One region of the Paenibacillus durus genome, then DNA from elsewhere that is predicted to be linked to it. Evidence: riboswitches for the same ligand, from Rfam matches in the RefSeq annotation. Region 1 holds a riboswitch; each other region holds the start of a gene.

The links. Region 1 has a riboswitch for cyclic di-GMP ahead of PDUR_RS26140 (fibronectin type III domain-containing protein). Riboswitches for the same ligand answer to the same signal wherever they lie in the genome.
Region 2: linked by a shared signal. The riboswitch ahead of PDUR_RS18905 (thiamine pyrophosphate-binding protein) and the one ahead of PDUR_RS26140 (fibronectin type III domain-containing protein) in region 1 are both predicted to bind cyclic di-GMP.
Region 3: linked by a shared signal. The riboswitch ahead of PDUR_RS22975 (copper amine oxidase N-terminal domain-containing protein) and the one ahead of PDUR_RS26140 (fibronectin type III domain-containing protein) in region 1 are both predicted to bind cyclic di-GMP.

The regions. Positions count from the first base shown of each region.
Region 1 is NZ_CP009288.1:5,893,345-5,896,626, reverse strand. It holds gene PDUR_RS26145 (IS5 family transposase) at 1-1,175, opposite strand, end outside; cyclic di-GMP riboswitch class I at 1,417-1,503, shown strand; gene PDUR_RS26140 (fibronectin type III domain-containing protein) at 1,588-3,282, shown strand, end outside.
Region 2 is NZ_CP009288.1:4,349,420-4,352,701, forward strand. It holds gene lspA (signal peptidase II) at 1-436, opposite strand, end outside; gene PDUR_RS18900 (TraR/DksA C4-type zinc finger protein) at 649-1,374, shown strand; cyclic di-GMP riboswitch class I at 1,521-1,618, shown strand; gene PDUR_RS18905 (thiamine pyrophosphate-binding protein) at 1,774-3,282, shown strand, end outside.
Region 3 is NZ_CP009288.1:5,228,825-5,232,106, forward strand. It holds gene PDUR_RS22975 (copper amine oxidase N-terminal domain-containing protein) at 1-1,526, opposite strand, end outside; cyclic di-GMP riboswitch class I at 1,653-1,744, opposite strand; gene PDUR_RS22980 (radical SAM protein) at 1,954-2,853, shown strand; gene PDUR_RS22985 (pyridoxal phosphate-dependent aminotransferase) at 2,877-3,282, shown strand, end outside.

The sequences.
Region 1 (3,282 bases):
CCCGATTCGTTAAAGTTGTCCCATTGCATCGTTTCGATCCAGGCGTATCCGTTGGACAGACTGGCTGCTATCTTGGCTCCAAACTCGACGGACGCTCCGGCTTTTCCCCGGACAATCGGTCGGACATGCGGCTGTTCGATGCTTACGATTCGATGCTCCACCCGGTGCACTCCGCCATTCATCATTTCTTGTTGCTGCCGGTGCAGTTCGCGAATGACTAGCAAACGGCGATAGGTCATTTTGCTCAAAGTACTCAGCGAGGTTTGCTGGCTCAGGTTTTCAATGATTCGCAGATCCCGACCCACATAGCCGAGCTGCTTCTTGACCGCTTTGCGGATCGTTTTACCTTTGGGCTGGCGTTGTTTAGATACAAGCAGGTACGCTTTACGGGCTTGTCTGCGGTACGTGCGCGGCTTCTCCGCCAGACCGATCAGCGGCTGATGCAATGCGTCAATGATACCTTCCAGGATTTCACGAGCATGATTCAATAGCCCCAGATCTGTCGGATACTTGATGTCGGCAGGCGCACAGGTTGCATCCAGCATCAACGTGCCGCGATGGGTTTGTGCGTCGGGATTGGGAAGAAGACGAAAGAGGGACTTGGCCTTGCCCTTTTGTTGAGACTTTTCCGGCGTGGTATCCACTTCCAGAATCGTTAGGGTGTCGTCCATTTTCATGACCATTTGTCCACCCCCCGGGTGATCATCGTCGTCATCACGTGTTTGTTCCTTGGCTTTAGCCGCTGCTTTTGCTGCTTCCTGCTCGGCCTTCAGCCCTTCTTTTATGATCCAGTCATTGATCTCGTGAAGGATGTCGGGACCCAACCGGTCGCGAAAGTGAGTCATCAAGGAATGATGGAAGGGCTCTTTGTCCACGTAACCGCCAAAACCCAGAAAATACTGCAAATAGGGGTTTTCCATGATCTGCAAAGTGGTTTCCCGGTCGGTTAAGCCTAGACGTTCCTTGATCAACAGGGAGCCCAAAGCCAAACGTACCGAATACGCCTTTTGCCCTTCGTCGGGTGCGCCGAACACCTTTACATATTTTTCTTCCGCTTGCTCCCAGGGAACGAGTTTGGCCAGCTTCACCCACCGATTGTTGGGGTTCAGTTTGCCGCCAAAGGGCAGGTAAAAATCTTTGAGAAGATCGTCGGTCGATTCTATCCGTTCAAACATGATAATTCACTCCATCTGCAAGGGTTTTTTGCATTTTTCGAGTATTTCCTTGCAGATGATTTCGACAAAAACGGCTTCTATTCCTTGTGGGAGTAAGAGTTTTTGTTTATTCAGCAAGCCCTAAGTACCGCAGGCAAGTCATCTATGGGAAAATAGCAGATTAGACCGATCATGGTTCTTACGACCTATTCACATTACAGGAATAGATACCTATTATAAAAATAGAACTTCAGTCACAACCCAGTGAAAAAGGCAAATCATGAGAAATCATGAGACGCAAAGCCAAGGGCCTGAACCACATCCATGTGGAAGGCAGCCGGTTGCCACAAGGAATCATAGCTTTTACTATGAGCCTTGTCTGAGGTTCATTTTTTTTGTCTATTATCCTTATATCAAAGAAAGGTAGGAACACATGAGAAAACGTAAATCCTCCAAAAGACTTTCTTTCCTGGTTTCGATGATGCTTATGGTCCAGGTCTTGTTTCCCGCTCTAAATGTGTTTGCGGCTGAGACAAACAATAACGTGCTGCCTCCAAGCAATCTTTCCTATCAGCTCCTGACACCAACCGATGTCAAGCTGACATGGAGCTCCGTGTTTGGGGCTACTGGTTATAAGGTGTATGAGATTACGGATGGCCAACTGATCGAGCGGGGGACAATGACAACGACCTCCTTTACCATTAACGGTCTTCCGGAAGGTTCATATACTTATGTGGTTTCAACCTTAAGTCCGGACGGAGAGTCAGGGCCCTGCGCGCCAATCACGGTGAATATCACCTATCCCGACATGACGGCGCCAACCTTGACTTACACGATTCAAAACGGCAACGATATTGTCCTGAGCTGGACCACTTCTGCGTATGCCCAAAGTTACAATCTTTATCAAGTTCAAGCTGATGGACAAAGAACCTTGATAAAATCCCAGGCAACACATACATATACAGTCGTCAATGCTCCAATGGGAACAGCTACGTACGCGGTTAGTGCGGCGAATTCCGCCTTTGGTGAATCTCCTCTATCCGCACCTGTCGACGTTAATGTCGTCCTTCCAGTCATGGCCGCTCCAGGCAACTTCACGTTTAGCCTGGCGAACGTCAACGACATCAACCTGAAATGGAATGCAGTCAGTTACGCCACGAACTATAAAATCTATCAAATCCAAGCTGACGGTCAAAAAGTATTAAAAAGCACGGTAACCGGTACAACCGTCTCCTTTACCAATCAAGAGGCTGGAGAATATGTATATGAGGTATATTCCTACAGCAGTCGTTTTGGCGAATCGGCGGAAGGAAGCCGTTTAACGGTAACTGTCGGGGATGTCACTATGACGGCACCCGGCAATCTAACTTATAAACTGCAAAACGTCAACGACGTGGTTTTAACATGGAGTACCGTTTCAAATGCTACAGGCTATAAAATCTATCAGCTCATCGACGGGCAGCTCGTACTGAAAAGCACGGTAACCGGAACAGCTGTCACCTATACGAACCAACCGGCCGGGGATTACCACTATGAGGTACATTCCTATAGTGACCGTTTCGGGGAATCGGCGGAAGGCAGCCAGGTTTCAGTTACTCTGAGCTCCGTAACCATGGAGCCGCCTGCCGCTGTTAACTATACGCTCAAAAACGTTAATGATGTGGTCCTGACCTGGGAGACTTCGGCAAACGCCAGCAGTTACAAAGTCTATCAAATTATTGACGGACAAAAAGTATTGAAAAGCACGGTAACCGGCACTACTGTCACTTACACTAATCAGCCGCAAGGGAATTATACGTATGAAGTTCATTCCTTCTCTACCCGTTTCGGGGAATCAGCGGAAGGAAGTCAGGTTTCAGTTACTCTGAGCTCCGTAACAATGGAGCCGCCGGCCGCTGTTAACTATACGCTCAAAAACGTTAATGATGTGGTCCTGACCTGGGAGACTTCGGCAAACGCCAGCAGTTACAAAGTCTATCAAATTATTAACGGACAAAAAGTATTGAAAAGCACGGTAACCGGCACTACTGTCACTTACACCAATCAGCCGCAAGGGAATTATACGTATGAAGTTCATTCCTTCTCTACCCGGTTCGGGGAATCGGCGGAAGGAACCCAGGTTTCCTTT
Region 2 (3,282 bases), 1.5 Mb from region 1:
CCATGATGGAATCGAGTATGATGAGCGCTACGCCGACGACAATACAGGAATCCGCCACGTTAAAGATCGGAAACGTATAGCTGCCGAAATTAAACCGCAGAAAATCGACAACTTCGCCTGTAATCGCCCGGTCGAGAAAGTTGCCGACTGCGCCGCCAAGCACGAGTGACAGCGCCAAGGGCAGCAATCGCCGCGTCCTTTTTACTTTGTTCAAATACCAGACGATTCCAATCAGGACGACAACCGTCACCAGTATGAGAAACCAGCGCTGGTCCTGCAGAATGCTGAAAGCGGCGCCGCGGTTTCGATGCGATGTGATAACAAAAAAGTTCCCGATTACCGGAATTTGTTCGTCGATTTCAAGGCGCGTGGAGATCAGATATTTCGTTCCCTGGTCAAGCAAAAATACGATTAGCGCGATCAGATAGTACACCACTTCAGCTTGTCACTCCGTTCTTATTTTTCCCACCCGAAAGCGGTCCAAAACGTGTATAAAAGACTTGTATATTGTAGCACAGGCGTTAAGAACCCGTCCATTGGAGCGCACCCCGAGCCTTGCTTATCAAAAGCACAATTTTCCAGCGGTAAAAAACCGGCCAATCGGCCAACCTAACAAGGAAAACGGCATATGGAAAGGAGCCGAGGCTAATGAATCACCTGTCTTCGGAACAGCTTGCCCACCTGCGCGGCCTTCTTATCCGCCAGCGGGACGATATCCGGCACAGGCTTAAGGAGAATGAAGATCACGGTCTTGAAGATTCCATGCGGGATATGTCGGGCGAATTGACCGAAATCGACAACCATCCCGGCGATGTCGCAACCGACCTGTATCATCGTTCTATGGATATATCGCTTCAAGAGCTTGAAGAACTGGAACTTAAGGATATAGACGATGCGCTTGAGGCGATGGACAAAGGCACATACGGCATTTGCGCAGCGAGCGGACAGCCGATTCCGTATGAGCGCCTGGCCGCCCTTCCTGCTACGCGCTATTCCAAGGAATACAGCCCCCGCCAGGAAAAGCCGCATACACGCCCGGTTGAAGAGGAATTTCTTACTCCTCCATTCGGGCGGAGCAGTCTCGACGAGCATGAGTATAACGGATTTGACGGCGAGGACGCCTGGCAGATCGTCGAGAGCTTCGGCACCTCCAACACGCCGGCTATGGCGGAGGGAAATAATATCGATTCTTACAATGATATGGAAATCGAAGCCGATGACCCGGATGGCTTCGTCGAGCCCTGGGAAAATTTCATCGCCACGGACATAACGGGCAATCATGTTACCGTCGTGAAGGGACATCAGTACCAGAGTTACATGGACAGCGGAGAAGGCGATTACCTGCTTGATCCTTACGCTAACGAGAAGGAGTAGCCGCAAGGGCTGCTTCTTTTCTTTGCAATGAGTCTTTATGCTCAATAATCAATCATTTCGTCAAATTTCGAGCCTGTTTATATAAATATATTGACAAAACAAGGGCTAGGAATATATTGTAAGGGAAAATTGTTCTTTTTTATTAACCTTAATATGGGCAAAATTCTCCGAAAGGGAATGACGCAAAGCCATGGATCTACAGTCTCAGTTCTTCCCTTGAGACCATGACAGCCAGGTTGCTGAAGAACCGGGACGACTGCATATCAAGCGTCCTAAATGGTGATTTGTCAACCGACCTGTACTCTGTTTTGAGTACAGGTCTTCTGTCATTTGTTATTCTGATCTACCGGTTTTACTTCGAAGGATCGATAACATGACAAACAATATTTAATTTGTGAGGTGGATCTTTTGAAGACAGTCGCAGATTATATGGCGGAAGCACTACGCAATCTCGGAGTAACGCATTCTTTTGGCATTATCGGTAAATCTATTTGTCCCATAGTTCTTAAGATGGTGGATTATGGTATTGAGTTTATTCCCGGGAGACATGAATCCAGCTCTGGATTCGAAGCTTCCGGCTATGCCTTAAAGACCGGAAATCTAGGCGTCGCTTTCGGTACTTCCGGTCCGGGGGGGACGAACCTCCTCACAGCGGCGGCACATGCCAAAGCCAATAACCTCCCTGTGCTGTTTATTACGGGGCATCAATCCATTCAGGAGCTCGGAATTCCCCAATGCCAGGATTCCTCTTCGTATCTAGCAGATTTGGCGGACATGTTCAGACCCGCTACGCTCTTCAGCAAACTAATCGAACGCGGCGACCATTTCAGCACGATTTTTAACCATGCCATTTCCATTGCGCTGAGCGGCAAGCGCGGACCTGTTCATCTGTGCATTCCGTTTGATGTCCAGACAGAACCGCTTAAAGAATGCCGAATTGTTATCCCCGAACGCGAAACCCTTGTCAGTTACGCTAATTTTGACCGGGTTACGGATGCCATTAATCATTCCAGCAGACCTCTGATCATAGCCGGCAAAGGCGTCAACCGCTCCGGCACGCATACGGAATTGGTCCAATTGGCAGAGACTTTTAATATTCCTGTCGTTACTACTCCCGGCGGCAAAGGCGCTATTGCCTGGGATCATCCGCTGTACCATGGTCCGGTCGGTGTTGGCGGATGCAAGCATGGCGACGATTTATTGAACCGCAGTGATTTGTTTATCGTGCTTGGGTCGCGGCTTAGTGACATGACCATTTGTAACCTTAAGGCGGATAATCATCCAAAGACCTTAATTCAGTTTGATGTAGACCCTACCTTTGTGGGAAAAATACTAACCTCCCAGACGATTGCTGTCGGCGGAGATTTGCGCGATAACTTGTCGCTGTATCTCAAGAATGTTGATACTGCCGCTATTAAAAAACGTGAAACGGAGACGGCCGTTCATTATGCGGAAGAACTGCCCGATCTGCCCAAGCTTTCGCTGGCGTCGGTAATGAACACGATGAGCGATCTGATCCCTTATAACAATACCGTATTTGTTGATGACGGCAGCCATGGCTTCAATGCCGTGAAGTGGTACAACGTGAAGAAGCCGGGCAGTTTTGTCTTCGACGCCTACTTTGCCTGCATGGGCAACGCAATCGGCATGGCAATCGGAGCAAAGGTTGCTTCCCCTGAGGAAACGATATTTTGCATTACCGGCGACGGCTGCTTCATGATGCTCGGCACAGAAATTAATACTGCCGTTTGCAAGAATATCCCGGTCATTTTTATCGTTGTGAATAATATGCAGCTGGATATGGCGTTAAAAGGAATGGAAAAAACTACAGGCAGAATCGACGGAACTCTATTTGAAGTTCCTATGGATGCCGTAAAATTTGCCGAATCGCTGGGAGCTGCCGGCTAC
Region 3 (3,282 bases), 660 kb from region 1:
TCGGTACCCTCGACCTGCATTCCATCTCTCATCGTTCCTTCGAAAAACAGTTCGTCAGCGAAAAGATAGTACATTTTCCCTTCGCCATGCATTTTATCGTTCTTCCATTCCCCTTCATAGAAAACACGTCCGTATTCGTTGTATTGCGTTCCATACCCCTCACGGATACCGCCTACCAGTCCGCCATGATACCGAATGGTGCCATCTTCATTATAAAGGGTATCCTTGGTATCTTTCAGGCTGATGTACACCGTCTGCTTTGCTCCATTCCAGCTTATTTTACGATCAGCCGCTTCACCAATAAGTCTAAGAGGAACATAGGTTGTACCGTTCCGAGTAACCGGCGCAGAATCGGTTTTAATAACTTTTCCATTAACAACCATTTCTTTCTTGCCAATAGTCAGTTTAATTACCAGGCTTCCCTTGGTGCCCATGATCTGGCGCGTTTTGTTATCCCATTTAATGCCGAACCCCATCCGCTCGAACAGGGAACGAAACTCGACATAGGTGCTATTATTAAGCGAAATTGGCGCCGTACGTAGGGGAACCTCCACCCCATCCATAACGACATGAATCGGTTCTGCATTCCGGTCTGCACGGGTACTCGGAGGAATGATGGTTCTTTTGACGATAAAACCGCCTTTATTTAAATAAATCAGCGTATCGCCGGAGAGTCCGAGTACATGATTGTATGTCGCTTCCAGCGGTATCGAAAAGGACTCCTTATGCAAAAGGTCCACACCTGTTACCTTCGCTTTATCCCCCTCTCCTTTTTCAACCCAAAGGCCATAGGACAACCCTGTGAATACTTTTGACAATTTGAAAGGAGAATCTTTTTGCAGGACGATTCCCTTCTCAGACGGAGTAGTTGCGTTCAGCTCAACATAACCCTGATTTTCCCTGAGTTTGGTCTTAAGCAAAATGTATTTGCCATTGAACGAATAATCATATGGAAAGCTCGCTCCGTAAAAATCATTTTTACTCTTGGTTTCCAGATTATAGGCTCTAATTTCATCAGAATGGTACAGGTAGATAAGCCGGCCCTTACCAAGCTGGGGATTACTCCCTTCCTCGATCTTCTGCGACTCTCCGGTTGTCAAATTAAGAACATGGATTTCGTAATTATTAACCCATGCCAGATAATTTCCATCACCGACGGATTCCGTTAGGTGGGACGACCCGCCATCAACCAGTTTCTTTTTTTCCTTACTTTTTAAATTGTAGCCCCATATATCACTTCCCTGGAGTTCATTACTCTGAATCCAAAGAACCATAGGACCTTGAATGGTATCCGCTATAACCGGGTTATATTTGTGGGCCTTATCGGTAGTCAATCTTTGCGTGTTTCCGTTGTCCAAATTTAATGCGTAAATTGATTCATAGTAATCTTGAGTTACACTCCAAGTTAAGTAACGGCCGGCGAGTTCAGCATCCTGGAGATCCCCGAAATCGACAGGTCCGACTTTGAATTTCGTCACCTCGTCTTTCCATGTGTAGTTCAGCCCTGCTGCCGCACTAGCAGTCATCCCCCTTGTTTCCATTTCTGTTAATGCAACGAGCATCCAGACCACAAGTACACTCCAAAAGATTCGTCTCATTTTCGTTGAACCATTCCTTTCTTCTGCTGTAAGAACACGCAAAAAAACAAGCCTCTGAGCAACCCGGCTGTCTGGTTATAGTTTCTATAACGGAAGACCCGTGGCTTTGCGCCCCCGCCTTTCGAACGAGTTTGCCTTTGGTCAATCACTTGTTTCGTGATTTCTTATAGTTCTTTTGCACTTCTTTTTTTCAGTATAAATCCAGACTAAAAATTTACCAATTAAAAATTTTGTTTGTCACCTAAACACCGTCAATTCACTTGAGATACGTACTTTAAAGTGCGTACTACCTTAAATATTTTTGCCGCTGTAAACTTATAGAAATAAACTCTATGTACAAAAAGGAGAAGTGAAAATGAAATATACCGGCCCCGTTTACCGTCCGCCTTTTGAAGCGAACTCGCTCTTATTGCAAGTTACTGTAGGATGCAGCCATAATGAGTGCAGCTTCTGCACCATGTATAGCGATGTTCCTTTTCATGTCGAAACGATGGAACAAATTGAGCATGATTTATGGGAAGCCAAACGAATGTATCCTGAGGTCAACCGTATATTTTTAGTCAATGCCGACCCTTTTGCCCTGAGTGCAGACCGGCTTAAATCGATTGCGGTTAAAATAAATGAAATCCTGCCCGAAGTGGAGACCATAGCGATGTATGCCTCCGTTAATAACATCATAAATAAAACCGATGAAGAGCTTAAAGAATTAAGAGCCTTAAAGATTAATGACCTCAATATTGGCCTGGAATCCGGGATGCCGGAGGTCGTGGAACATTTTAATAAAGGGTTTACGGTGGATGAAGCGAAAGTGCAGTTACAGCGTTTAACCGATGCCGGAATAGACTTTAGTGTAAATATTATCATCGGAGGAGCCGGCAGCGAAAAAACACGTGAAAATGCAATAGCAAACAGCAAATTGCTAAATGAAGTTAAGCCAAAGCTGATCTTTATTGCCACTTTACATGTGGATCCCGGCAGCCCGCTTGATGAAGAAGTCAATGAAGGGCTTTTTATAGAAAACACCTTGCGCCAAAATATTGAAGAGGAAATCGAAATGTTAAGCGGATTGAACCTGGACCATACCTATTTCTTCGGTCTCCATACCTCCAATGTAATCCCCGTTCACGGAATGCTGCCAGACAAGAAAGACGAAATGATTGCGGCACTAAAAGAAGGCTTAGACTCCATTGGGGTCGAATATTTAGACGGTCACCTGCAAAAAGGTGTGGAAGGAGCGGTTTCAATCCCTAGATAAAGGGTGGCGGAAGGAGATTTTGAATGAAAGAATTATCGTCAAAGATCGCAAACATCGAACCGGCTAAAATCAGAAAAATGTACGATATGGCACAAGGCTTGGACAATGTGATTAGTTTTGTCATAGGCGAACCTGAATTTGATACTCCAGAGCATATTATTGACGCTGCAAAAAAAGCGATGGATCACGGGCACACGCATTACACGCCCAATTCCGGTATTCTTCCTCTACGTGAAGCGGTAAGCGCGCATTTTAAAGATTTTGATAAAGTCAGTTACAATCCGCTGGATGAAATTATGATTACCGTTGGGGGTATGCAGGGGCTTTACCTGTCCCTTCTGGTCCTTACGAATCCCGGAGATGAGGTCATCGTCAGTGACCCGTGCTATACCAATTATTATGGAATGATCGAAATGAATCATGCCGTTC